One region of the Alteromonas alvinellae genome, then DNA from elsewhere that is predicted to be linked to it. Evidence: predicted binding sites of a transcription regulator. Region 1 holds the regulator's gene; each other region holds the start of a gene.
The links. The regulator MetJ, encoded in region 1, represses methionine synthesis genes. The targets are predictions, from matches to a motif close to TAGACGTCTAGACGTCTA.
Positions count from the first base shown of each region.

Region 2: thrA (bifunctional aspartate kinase/homoserine dehydrogenase I) is a predicted target of MetJ. The motif match lies at 2,754-2,771, and genes of this name have one in related genera.
Region 3: metK (methionine adenosyltransferase) is a predicted target of MetJ. The motif match lies at 2,644-2,661, and genes of this name have one in related genera.

Region 1 covers NZ_CACSIH010000171.1:11,583-16,057, forward strand. The annotation lists gene metF (methylenetetrahydrofolate reductase) at 198-1,085, opposite strand; gene metJ (met regulon transcriptional regulator MetJ) at 1,246-1,578, shown strand; gene ACX5KA_RS12725 (malic enzyme-like NAD(P)-binding protein) at 1,742-2,977, opposite strand; gene ACX5KA_RS12730 (hypothetical protein) at 3,658-3,975, shown strand; gene rpmE (50S ribosomal protein L31) at 4,181-4,393, opposite strand.
Region 2 covers NZ_CACSIH010000182.1:14,607-19,081, forward strand. The annotation lists gene ACX5KA_RS13225 (response regulator) at 1-372, shown strand, start outside; gene ACX5KA_RS13230 (S-(hydroxymethyl)glutathione dehydrogenase/class III alcohol dehydrogenase) at 427-1,584, opposite strand; gene ACX5KA_RS13235 (LysR substrate-binding domain-containing protein) at 1,774-2,652, shown strand; gene thrA (bifunctional aspartate kinase/homoserine dehydrogenase I) at 2,946-4,475, shown strand, end outside.
Region 3 covers NZ_CACSIH010000203.1:85,528-90,002, forward strand. The annotation lists gene ACX5KA_RS14965 (3'-5' exonuclease) at 114-611, shown strand; gene ACX5KA_RS14970 (hypothetical protein) at 716-1,186, opposite strand; gene metK (methionine adenosyltransferase) at 1,428-2,573, opposite strand; gene tkt (transketolase) at 3,001-4,475, shown strand, end outside.

The DNA.
Region 1 (4,475 bases):
ACGTTGAATAGCGCGGTCTTATCTATGCACACTGGTATAAGGCATCGATAGTTCATTACATGTATATCAGATGGTAACTGCGGGCGGCCTTGGTGGCAAAGTTTAATGCAGGCTTTATACAACAAAGGCGCATTGACTGCGCCTTTTGTGTAGTGCTTCGTTAAAAAACGCAAGCAAGGTCCTGATTGTCGTATGTATTAAGCGCCTGAGCGCACGCCGAGCATGTGGCAGATGGCGTAGCTTAATTCACTACGGTTCAAAGTATAGAAATGGAAGTGTTTTACCCCTTCTTTAGCTAATACCTTTACTTGATCCATGGCAATGTTAGCACCTATCAGGTTACGGGTGGCTTGGTCGTCGGCATCAAGGCCGTCGAACATTTTGTGCAACCAGCCCGGCACATGCACGTTTGTGAACCCTGCAAATTTCACTAATGTTTGATAGTTAGTTACCGGCAAAATACCCGGAACTATATCTAAGTCGACACCCGCTGCGGCTGCACGGTCTCTAAATCGAAGGTAAACACTGGTATCGAAGAAGAATTGGGTAATCGCTTCTGTAGCGCCTGCTTCTGCCTTTCGCTTTAGGTTTAGCAAATCAAACTGTGCATTTGGCGCTTCAGGGTGCTTCTCCGGATAGGCGGCAACAGAAATATCAAAATCGGCAACGTCTTTTAGTAAGGCAACAAGATCAGAGGCGTACATCTCTGTTTTCTCTACCCCTGGCGGTAAATCGCCACGAAGCGCAACAATACGGCGAATGCCTGAATCCCAGTAGTCTTTTGCGATTTGTTTAAGCTCATCGCGGCTAGCATCAACACAGGTCAAGTGAGGAACCGCCGCTACACCGGTTTGCTGTTGAATACGCTTAACTACGTCGTGGGTTCTGTCACGTTCACCGCTATTCGCGCCGTAGGTTACCGACATGTAGCTTGGCTTTAGTGGCGCTAGGCGTTCAACCGACTTCCACAGGGTCTGTTCCATGGCTTCCGTTTTAGGCGGAAAAAATTCAAAAGATACATCAATATCACGCAGTTCCGATAGGGACTGGTTTAATGCATCGATACCTTGTGCGTAAGAAACCATGGCTTTTTCTCTCAAAAATGTATGCTTATAGACGTTTAGACGTCTAAATTAAAGAATATATGTCTAGACGTCAAGAGGTTTACACTGCTCAATTGACCTTTTCGTGAACTTGTTTAGAATTTCTCTTCATAATATAAAAAGAGTAGACCGAGTTAGTACAATGGCAGAATGGAACGGTAAATATATTCACCCCTACGCAGAGCACGGGAAAAAGAGCGAGCAGGTAAAGAAAGTCACTGTCTCTATACCTATTAATGTGCTTAAAGCACTTACTGATGAGCGTACCCGCCGCCAAATTAATAATTTGCGTCACGCCACTAATTCGGAATTGCTGTGCGAAGCGTTTTTACACGCATTTACCGGGCAACCTTTGCCTAACGATGATGACCTGCGCAAAGACAATCCTAATCGCGTGCCGGCTGAAGCTAGGCGTATTATGGAAGACATGGGCATTGACCCTAGCTTCGAAAACGATGTGTCGGAAGACGACTGATATTTAGTATTAAAGAGAAACGGCGCTTTGTTGTAAGTTATTGCTAGTTGATAACCTACAACACAGCGCCGTTTTTTATATACTTGTATTCTCTACGCGCATTTTTTAGCAAATAAAGGTTGAGCACTAGCCTCTCCATGTTTTTGCCTTATGCGCCAGAACCTTACTCTTCTGGGCTTTCAGGTACGCGTGCAACGCCAGACTCAATAGCCGCCTTAGATACCGCAGTGGCGATACGCTCGCATAAACGCGGGTCCATAGGTTTAGGAATAATGTACTCTTTGCCAAATGTCAGACTAGTACTCTTACTGGCAGCTAGTACTTCTTCTGGTACAGGTTCCTTCGTGATAGCACGAAGGGCTTCTACTGCCGCTACTTTCATTTCATCGTTTATGGCCGTTGCACGAACATCTAGTGCTCCACGGAAAATAAACGGGAAACACAGTACGTTATTAACTTGGTTAGGGTAGTCCGAACGTCCGGTAGCCATAATAAGATCTTTACGTACTTCGTGAGCAAGTTCAGGCTTTATCTCAGGGTCTGGGTTAGAACATGCAAATACAATTGGGTTTTCAGCCATCAAGGCCAGTGTTTCAGGAGGTAGAACATCCGGTCCAGACACACCAACAAAAATATCCGCACCTTCCATTACGTCTTCAAGCGTACGCTTGTCAGTATTGTTAGCAAATAGCTTTTTGTGCTCAGTTAAGTCTTCGCGACGAGTATGGATAACGCCTTTTCTGTCTAGCATATAAATACGCTCGCGCTGGGCACCACACTTAATAAGCAGTTCCATGCAAGCGACTGCTGCTGCACCGGCACCCATACACACAATTTTAGCGCTCTCTATGCTTTTACCCTGAATTTCCAGCGCATTAAGCATGCCCGCTGCAGTTACAATAGCGGTACCGTGCTGATCATCATGAAATACAGGAATTTTACAGCGCTTAATTAGCTCTTGTTCAATCTCAAAGCATTCAGGCGCTTTAATGTCTTCTAGGTTAATGCCGCCAAACGTGTCGGCGATATTCGCTACCGTATTAATGAACTCTTCGGTCGTACGATGCTTCACTTCAATGTCAATGGCATCCAGGCCAGCAAAGCGTTTAAACAGAAGGGCTTTTCCTTCCATAACAGGTTTCGATGCCAGTGGACCTAGGTTACCCAATCCTAAAATCGCGGTTCCGTTACTGATAACGGCAACTAGATTTCCTTTACCCGTGTACTTATAGGCGTTATCTGCATCTTCGGCTATTTCTCTGACCGGTTCGGCAACGCCTGGGCTATAGGCAAGAGCAAGGTCATCCACGCTATCGGCTGGCTTAGATAAATCTACGCGGATTTTTCCAGGTGTGGGTTTGGCGTGATAATCGAGTGCGCGTTGTCTAAAATCTGACATGTAAAAAGGTATCCTTAGATGTAGGGTTCATCGGTGTTTTCGTTCACGCTCTGTAGCTATTTTATTGTCGTTATAGTTATAGGTAGATAAACGTAAGCGCGTTACAACCAAGTAATGACAAAAGTGATTATAAATAGTTGTTAGCACTAGAGCTTGTTGATCTTTGTTGTACAGCAATCATCAATAGGCCCTAAGGTGGCATGTGGAAAAAGCAGATTAGGCGTTCACCTTTACTGATTTTGTTCACATACCTTAATGGATACAAGCCTCAGGTTTATGTACCCAAAAGCGCCACAAGTCTTGAAAGTCATGCATTATTCACAGAATTAATGCTCACTATCAAAGTGCCGATCGCAACTCTAACACAGCCAATCACTGTGTACATATCTGATCAGAATTCTCATATACCAATGTAGGTTAGGCATACTAATTAGACCAGTAAAATGGGGCTATAATTGCCATTCATGCTATTTATTTTGACTTGTTATAACATTCCGTAGGTCTATTGTGTGGAGGATGAAAACAAAGCTATCGAAAGGCTCTACGTTCTCATAAATGAATAGGACAGAAACCCAAATCAGGAAAAAAGAACGCAGGGAGATACCTCGTTAATTCTCCACCCAATATTTCTGATAAAATCCTGTGAAAGCCCACTCAAAATTCGCGCTGAAGGCGAGGATATGACAGAAAGAAAACTAATAACCGTGCTAACCGATGTGTGCGAAAGCGTAAAATCTACCAATAATGGATTTGTTTGGCTAACTCACGTAGGGCATTGGAGAGCGCCGCAAGTGATTGCTGTATTTAACACAGAATCGGAAAAGCAGCGGGCGTTAACTAATGGTTGGGATATAGACTTCATAAGCCAAGTGAATATTGCTTTGGCGTCAATTAAGTCAGCACCTGTTGGAATTTATTTTGATAGCGAAGAACAATGTAAAAAAGTGAGTGGCGGCAATTGGGATAGGCATTTATCTACGGTTAAAAACCTTCACTGACTTCAGGTTACGCTAAATGCTGCAAGGCTAGCTAAAAAGTTATACAGAAAGGTGAGTTACAGAGCTAGATACATTGGCTAGGTACTGGCTTCATGAAGAATATCGGCCGTAAAGTGCTGTTTGGCACACCTTGTTTGTGTGAAGCGTGAATTTTAGGCAATAAAAAAGCGCCATAAAGGCGCTTTTTTCGAACTCGATATCAGGCTTACTTTTTGCCCAATGCACCGAAACGCTTCTTGAAGCGATCAACACGACCACCGGTGTCAACGTTACGTTGCTTACCAGTGTAGAATGGGTGACATGAAGAACATACGTCTAGGTTGATGTCTTTACCAAGCGTAGAACGAATGTTCATTACGTTACCACATGAGCAAGTTGCTGTGATTTCTTCGTATTTTGGGTGGATATCTTGTTTCATTGGGTTACCTCACATAATAAGGCCGTATCGCTATACAACCCGAAGTCGCACACCATACGTTACTTAGTTCAAATGATAAGTC
Region 2 (4,475 bases), on a different contig from region 1:
AACGGTGCTATGCGCGCCGGTGCAAAAGGCTATCTACTTAAAGATGTGTCGCTAGAAACTCTGGTAGACACTATTACACAAATAAAAAATGGCAAAACGCTGATTCAGCCCGCGGTAACCGAAAAAGTATTGCAAGGCTTGAAAGGACTGAACGTAGAATTTGAGTCGTTTGAAAATCCAGAGCCACTTACTGAGAAAGAAGTCGAAATTCTCCATTTGATCGCTGCGGGTTACAGTAATAAAGAAATTGCAGATGCGATGTTCAAATCAACAGGCACCATTAAGAACCAAGTTTCTTCAGTCATGGCAAAGCTTGGTGTACGAGATAGAACGAGGGCAGTGCTCAAGGCGTTAGAGCAGGGGGTATTGTGATCAAAAAAAGGAGAAGCAGAGCTTCTCCTAACGTGTTTCGAGCTAAGGCTTAAACTATTTATTCATATGCACAACAGAGCGTATGCTTTCACCTTTATGCATTAAATCAAACGCGTTGTTGATGTCATCAAGACCCATGGTGTGAGTAATAAATTCTTGAAGCCCGAATTCCCCGTTTAGGTATTGCTCTACAATTCCTGGTAGTTCTGAGCGACCTTTAACGCCACCAAATGCTGTACCGCGCCAAACACGACCAGTCACTAACTGGAAAGGACGCGTTGATATTTCCTGACCGGCGCCAGCAACACCAATAATGACTGATTCGCCCCAGCCTTTATGGCAGCATTCAAGCGCAGAGCGCATAACGTTCACGTTACCAATACACTCAAACGAGTAGTCAACGCCACCGTCTGTCATTTCAACAATTACTTCCTGAATAGGCTTGTCGAAATTCTTCGGATTAACCACGTCGGTCGCACCAAGCTGTTTGGCCAAGTCGAACTTACTTTCGTTGATATCAATACCAATAATGCGACCGGCGCCAGCCATGCGTGCACCGATAATAGCGGATAAACCAATACCGCCTAAGCCAAAGATAGCAACCGTGTCGCCCTCTTGTACTTTCGCGGTTTTAAGTACTGCGCCCATACCGGTGGTTACGCCACAGCCAAGCAAGCATACTTCTTCTAACGGGGCAGTTTTGTTAACTTTCGCTAGCGAAATTTCTGGCAAAACCGTGTACTCAGAAAATGTTGAGCAGCCCATGTAATGATAAATTGGCTCACCATCTTTTGAGAAGCGGCTTGTGCCGTCTGGCATTAGGCCTTTACCTTGGGTTGCACGTACCGCTTGGCAAAGATTGGTTTTGCCCGATGTGCAAAACTTACACTCGCCACATTCTGCGGTGTAAAGTGGAATAACGTGATCGCCAACTTCTACGCTGGTCACGCCTTCACCCACCATTTCAACAATACCGCCACCTTCGTGACCTAAAATTGAAGGGAATACGCCTTCTGGATCTTCACCTGATAATGTAAATGCGTCAGTGTGGCACACACCAGTTGCAACAATGCGTACAAGCACTTCGCCCTTTTTAGGAAGCTCTACATCAACTTCTTCCATCTTTAACGGCTCACCTGGGCCCCAAGCCACCGCAGCTTTTGATTTAATGTGGGTTTGACCTTCCTGCAATGAATCTTTGAATGACGCCATGTAATGACTCCTTAATCATAAATAAATGATGATGTTTTATAGGCCAAAGTATAGGAGACGGATTACTATTGATAAATACAGTTTTAGTAAATCACTTTTTCATATTTGTAATAATTGATTTGGACAAATAGAATGTACTTAAATAAACCAGCGCTGTGTTGAACAACGCTAGACCAACGAGTGGCGATTATGAAATATCTAGAAGGTATAGCCGAGTTTTGTGCTGTAGCTGACGTTGGCAATTTTACCGGGGCTGCAAATAAGCTCGATACATCAGTTGCGCAGATAAGCCGTAAAGTCGCATCACTTGAAAAGCTGCTAGGCGTTAAATTGTTACAGCGTACAACGCGCAGCGTATCGCTTACTGAAGCGGGTACGCAGTATTTTCAGCAGGCAATGCCTGCGTTAAAGGCGCTCGAAGATGCCCAGCTAGCGGTGAGCGCACTACAAGCATCGCCGCAAGGTCTCATTAAACTTACCGCTCCCGTAGCGTTTGGCGAAGCCTTCATCGCGCCTTTGCTCAATACCTTTATGCAAAAGTATGCTGGCATTAGCGTGCAATGCACGTTCTCAAACGAAAAGCTCGATATTGTCGAGCAAGGCCTCGACCTTGCCATACGCATTGGCAAACTAGAAGACTCGACGCTGGTTGCCAAAAAGCTGGCTACACGTCATTTGTTTGTATGCGGAAGTAGGGATTATTTTTCTCAACACTCGATGCCAAAATCTCTACAAGAGCTAAAGGAACATACTTTGTTGGTAGGCTCCCAACCCAACTGGAGGTTCGTTGTAAATAAAGAAGTGCAAACGTTGCCAGTGCAAGGACGTGTGCGATACAACAGTGGCAACGCACTCTGTAGCGCTGCTTTGGCAGGATTGGGGCTTACCCAGCTACCTGGGTTTTATGTGCGTGAAGCATTGGCACGCGGCGAATTGATAGAGGTATTACCAGAATATAAAGACAAGCAAGAAGCTATTTGGGCAGTATTTCCTTCCAATAGAAATGTTGCACCAAAGATTCGTTTACTGGTTGATTTCCTTGCCCAAAATATCATGGATGATCGCTAGGAAAATAAACAAAGTAAGCCTTGTGTGCCTTAATAAGCAATATTCCGTGTAGAGTGTTGCACTTTTTGCAACACAGTGTAGTGAAAACTGCGGTTGACATATAGACGTCTATACGGCAAATTGCTCGTATGAAAAAGATTCTACTTACTCGCACCACCATTATGTTAATTACCACCTTAAAAAGGGCGGTCGCTGACTAGTGCAAGTAAGCAAAAGACAACGAAAGCCCGCCTAACACAGAGCGGGCTTTTTTTTACACACGTTTTAGCATGCGTAACCTTAAGGAGCAGCATATGAAAGTCTTAAAGTTTGGGGGTTCTTCTCTAGCCGATGCACCGCGATACATGCGCGTTATGGAGATTAGCACGGCGACCCACCAAACCGACGGTGCTGCGGTTGTACTCTCTGCCCCAAAGGGGGTAACGAACGCGCTTTCACTGCTATGTGAACAAGCAGCCGCGGGTGAAGATTTCCAGCCGTTATTCAATAAGTTGAACGACACGGTTACCGGCATCGCCAACAACCTAAACGAAGAACTCGACGGGTTTGCACATGCAAGCGTGGTAGAATTCATTAATGGTCACCTTTCAGTATTAAAACAGCACCTTGAAGGTATCAAGCTGCTTGGTGTTGCACCTGATAATGTTGCTGCCGGTATTCTAAGTATTGGTGAGTACATCTCGGTGACGCTTTTTAGCGCTATGCTATCGGCTAAAGGTATCGCTAATCGCGTTATCGACCCGGTTAAGTATGTGCTTGCCGAGGGCGATTACCTAGACAGCATTGCCGATGTATCGCTTAGTAAAGCACGCTTTACTGATGTGCCTACTGACGGCAGTGAATTTCTTGTCATGCCGGGGTTTGTTGCTGCTAACGAAGCGGGCGAGAAAGTCACGCTTGGGCGTAACGGCTCAGACTATTCAGCGGCCATTTTAGCGGCGTGTATAGACGCAAACTGCTGTGAAATTTGGACAGACGTAGACGGTGTTTATAACGCTGACCCGAATCAAGTTGAAGGGGCAGTGCTATTAGACAAGCTTACCTATCAAGAAGCGATGGAGTTGTCTTATTTCGGTGCCAAGGTACTTCATCCGAAAACTATCGGTCCTATTGCCCAACACCACATCCCTTGTTTGATCAGAAACACGCTAAACCCAGCTGCGCCAGGTACGCTAATCAGCAATGAAAAAAGCGAGGTGTGGACGTCAGTTAAAGGTATTTCACAGCTTGATAACGTCACCATGTTTAACGTCGCAGGTCCTGGCCTTAAAGGCATGGTAGGTATGGCAAGTCGTGTGTTTGAGGTGATGTCGAACGCCAATATTTCAATAAGCCTTATTACCCAGTCTTCTTCAGAATACTCAATCAGTTTCTGTATCCAAAGCAAAGACGCCAGCCGAGCGTTAACGCTTCTTGAAGATGCGTTCGCGCTAGAGCTTCAAAATCAATTGCTAGACCCAATTGAAGTGCGTCATGACCTAGCCATTGTCACTTTGGTGGGTGACGGTATGCGTCAAACTAAAGGGTTGGCAGCGCGTTTCTTCAACTCGCTTGCCCAAGCGCGGGTGAACAACGTTGCTATTGCTCAGGGCTCTTCAGAGCGCTCTATTTCAACGGTAATTGAGAGCAAGCGTGCTAAGAAAGCGGTAAAGGTTATTCACCAGAATTTTTTCTCTGACCGCCATACCATTGACGTATTCCTAGTAGGGTGTGGCAATGTGGGAACCGAACTGCTAGGCCAAATTGAAAAACAACAGCCTGCGTTGTTAAAACGCAATGTTCAGCTGCGTGTTTATGGCATTGCGAACAGTCGTAAACTGCTG
Region 3 (4,475 bases), on a different contig from region 1:
CAGTGCTCGACGTTGTTTAGTTGTTCCTCTGGTGACGAGGTAGCAGTAAAACCGCCTGATAAAAATGGTTTGCGTATGTTGCAAGCAAGGATAAACAGCGGTTTGGAGCGTGAGTGCGAAAGAATACCCTGCCAACAATAATAGACATTGAAGCAAGTGGATTTGGCGCAGCGAGTTACCCTATTGAAATAGGTATCGTGCGCTATGATGGTGCAAAGTGGTGTAAGCTACTTCGGTCCTTTGACTCGTGGGTTCACTGGGATCGAAAAGCGGAGTCACTGCACGGCATAACGCAGCAGATGCTGCAAACTCGAGGAGAAGAGCCTCGAAAAGTCTGTGTTGAGTTAAATAACTTCCTTGGCAATACGGTGGTTTACAGTGACGGTTGGGTCGTTGATAACCCGTGGCTAATTAAGCTCTACGCCGCAGCGCAGGTAGAAATGTCTTTTACGTGTAGAGCATTGGAATATATTTTGTCTGAAGCACAAATGAATCAATGGCATGAGGTGAAAAGCCGTCTTGCGAGCCAACTTGATGTTAAGCGTCATAGAGCGAGTTCCGACGCGATGGTAATTCAACAGACTTACGCAAAAACCTTATCATTGGCATAACGGCAACTACGTTTCGTCTTTATGATGGGGTGTAATACTAAAAGCGCACTGTGAATGCAATGTAGCGGTGACCTAAAACAAGGATGACTTAAAACAAGGATGACTTAAAACAAGTAATTGACGCCCAATGAGAGAGCCATATTCTCTTCTTCCCCAACTTGCCTATGTTCAAGTTCTACCGCCATGTTTAAACCCTCGCTTTTGCCAAGCAGCCAGCCCAACCGAGTAAAAGTACCTACATCATGTGGTAAATAAAGCCACTCTGCGTAATGCTGAAAGGCGGTATTGTTGGTTTTGTACGTTGCATAGACCTTTTGCGGAACCCAAGTGTTAAACCGCCTGCTGGCGCTAAACATACCTTGTGACCCCGCTGGGTAGGTATAACTGTTGTCGTATAGATAAGTTTCGGTTGTAGATTGAATGCGGTACATACTATTTAGCTGCCACCGGGCTATTTTTTTGCTTTTGAATTGGATGGGGCTGTAGTGGGAAGCATTCATTTCCGCGAGCACGGGGGAAGCCGCCATAGACGCAGCCAAAGTAAGTGCCAGAAGAATACCAGTAACCACGTTCATGGAAGTGCCCAAGTTGTTGTTATCATGGCTTGTAAACAACCAGAAACTACAAGCGATAGTGTGTTCATTATTTAAGCATAGCTGTAAAAAATAAATGATGAAAATATTCTTTGCTGTTTTTTAATTTGTTTCGTTGATTTTGCTAGCCAAATAAAAAACGCCGCTAGTTTATACAAACACTTCTGTGTAAAGCGTTACAAAAACTGAGCGGCGCATTTAAAAGCGTTATTTGGTTATCGAATTAAATCGATGCTTTTAACGCTTCTGCTTTATCTGTTGCTTCCCATGGGAATTCGTCACGACCAAAGTGACCGTACGCAGCCGTTGGGCGGTAAATAGGGCGCTCAAGGTCTAGCATTTGAATAAGTCCATACGGGCGTAGGTCGAAATGTTCACGGACCAGTGCCACTAACGTTTTCTCATCTACCACACCTGTACCGAAGGTATCGATGCTGATAGACGTTGGCTCTGCTACACCAATGGCGTAAGACACTTGAATTTCACAGCGCTTAGCAAGACCTGCTGCAACAATATTCTTAGCAACGTAACGACCCGCGTATGCTGCACTGCGGTCTACTTTTGATGGATCTTTACCAGAGAACGCGCCACCACCGTGACGGGCCATACCACCGTAAGTATCAACAATGATTTTACGACCTGTTAAGCCACAGTCGCCCATTGGACCACCGATAACAAACCGTCCCGTTGGGTTAATGTGAAAGCGTGTATTTCCATCAATCCATTCACTAGGCAGCACTGGCTTAATAATTTCTTCCATTACCGCTTCGCGAACTGTTTCAGTGCTTACTGAATCACAGTGCTGGGTTGAAAGCACAACCGCGTCGATGCCAACAGGCTTGTCGTTTTCATATTTGAAAGTAATTTGGCTTTTAGCATCTGGGCGTAACCAGTCTAGCTTACCAGATTTACGCACTTCGGCTTGTTTTTGAACAAGGCGGTGAGAGTACGTGATTGGCGCAGGCATTAGTACGTCAGTTTCGTCGCTAGCGTAGCCAAACATTAGACCTTGGTCACCCGCACCTTGTTCTTCAAGGCTTGCGCGATCAACACCTTGATTGATGTCCGGTGACTGTTTGCCAATAGCATTTAATACCGCACATGAATCAGCGTCGAAGCCCATATCTGAGTGCGTGTAGCCAATTTCTTTAACTGTTTTTCGGGTAAGCTCTTCAATATCTACCCATGCAGAGGTAGTTACTTCACCACCCACTAAAACCATACCGGTTTTTACATACGTTTCGCAGGCCACCCGAGCGCGAGGATCTTGTTCTAAAATAGCGTCAAGAACCGCATCTGAGATCTGATCAGCAATTTTGTCCGGATGTCCTTCAGACACTGACTCGGATGTGAATAAATGCGTGGCCATAAATGCTCCGTAAGCGTTAAATTATCAAAATAGTCGTATATTGTACTAAAACAAGTTATAAATACCAGTCTTTACTTCTAGACGTCTAAAAGTCTCTTCGTTACGAATAGTTGACACAACCCGATCACTAATGGGGTTATCCAGGACGAAATTGGTAAAGCGAATGATGTACTAGTAAAACCAGACGTTAGATATAACCGTTTTTGATGTATTGGGAATACGTGATGGATAAGGTATAGACCATTTTTTACTAAGACTTTCACTATTGGCAATCAAAACCCATTGAACTGTAAGGTGGCATAGGTAAGAATAACGCCACATTCATTCGTATAAAGAAGTAGAGCGAACGCCTTACCTCTACGCTCGTCTAGCTTGCCTAGCCCGCTAAGATACGAAACAAAAGATACAAAATAAATCAGGAGACAACATGCCCTCTCGTCGTGAACTCGCCAATGCAATCCGTGCATTAAGCATGGATGCCGTTCAACAAGCTAAATCTGGTCACCCAGGTGCCCCAATGGGGATGGCTGATATCGCACAGGTACTATGGGGTGATTTCTTATCACACAACCCTGCAAACCCATCTTGGGCTAACCGCGATCGCTTTGTGCTTTCAAATGGTCACGGCTCGATGCTGTTGTACTCTCTTCTTCACCTTTCGGGCTACGAACTGCCAATAGAAGAATTAAAGAACTTCCGCCAATTGCATTCAAAAACGCCAGGCCATCCTGAGTACGGTTATGCGCCAGGTGTTGAAACGACCACTGGCCCACTAGGCCAAGGTATCAGTAATGCTGTGGGTATGGCGCTTGCCGAGAAAGTGCTAGCGGCACAATTCAACAAAGATGGTCACAATATTGTTGACCACCACACCTACGCATTCTTAGGCGATGGCTGCTTGATGGAAGGTATCTCACACGAGACATGTTCACTAGCCGGCACACTAGGCCTTGGTAAGCTTATCGCGTTTTGGGATGACAACGGCATTTCAATTGATGGCGAAGTAGAAGGCTGGTTCACTGACGATACACCAGCACGCTTTAAGAGCTACGGTTGGGAAGTGATCGATGGCGTTGACGGTCACGATGCAGAGCAAGTAAAAGCCGCTATTGAAAAGGCGCAAGCGAACACCGCGCAGCCTACGCTTATTTGTTGTAAAACCACTATTGGCTTCGGCTCGCCTAATAAAGAAGGTACCGAGTCTTGTCACGGTGCACCACTAGGTGAAGATGAAATTGTAGCCACTCGCGAAAAGCTTGGCTGGAGCCATGGCGCGTTCGAAATTCCAGACGATATTTACGCGGGTTGGGATGCTAAAGAGAAAGGTTCAAACGCGGAGAGCGCGTGGGATGACGCTTTCGCGGCATACGAAGCCGCTTACCCAGAGCTTGCGGCAGAGTTCAAACGCCGCGTAAATGGCGAGTTGCCAGCAGATTTCAGCGAAAAAGCAGATGCAATTATTGCTGAGCTTCAAGCTAACCCACAAAATATTGCTTCACGTAAAGCGTCGCAAAATGCACTAAACGCATTTGGTCCACTACTTCCTGAGCTATTAGGCGGCTCTGCTGACCTTGCTGGTTCTAACCTTACTATTTGGGAAGGCAGCAAAGGCGTTGAAGCGAACGATGCGTCAGGTAACTACATTTATTACGGTGTACGTGAGTTTGGTATGTCTGCCATGATGAATGGTATTGCCCTTCACGGTGGCTTTAAGGCATACGGTGCAACCTTCCTAATGTTCATGGAATATGCACGCAATGCGGTACGTATGGCAGCGCTAATGAAGCAGCCTGCAATTTTCGTTTACACCCACGATTCAATTGGTCTAGGTGAAGACGGCCCAACACACCAGCCAGTAGAGCAGGTGGTTGCGCTACGTGCAACGCCTAATCTTGATAACTG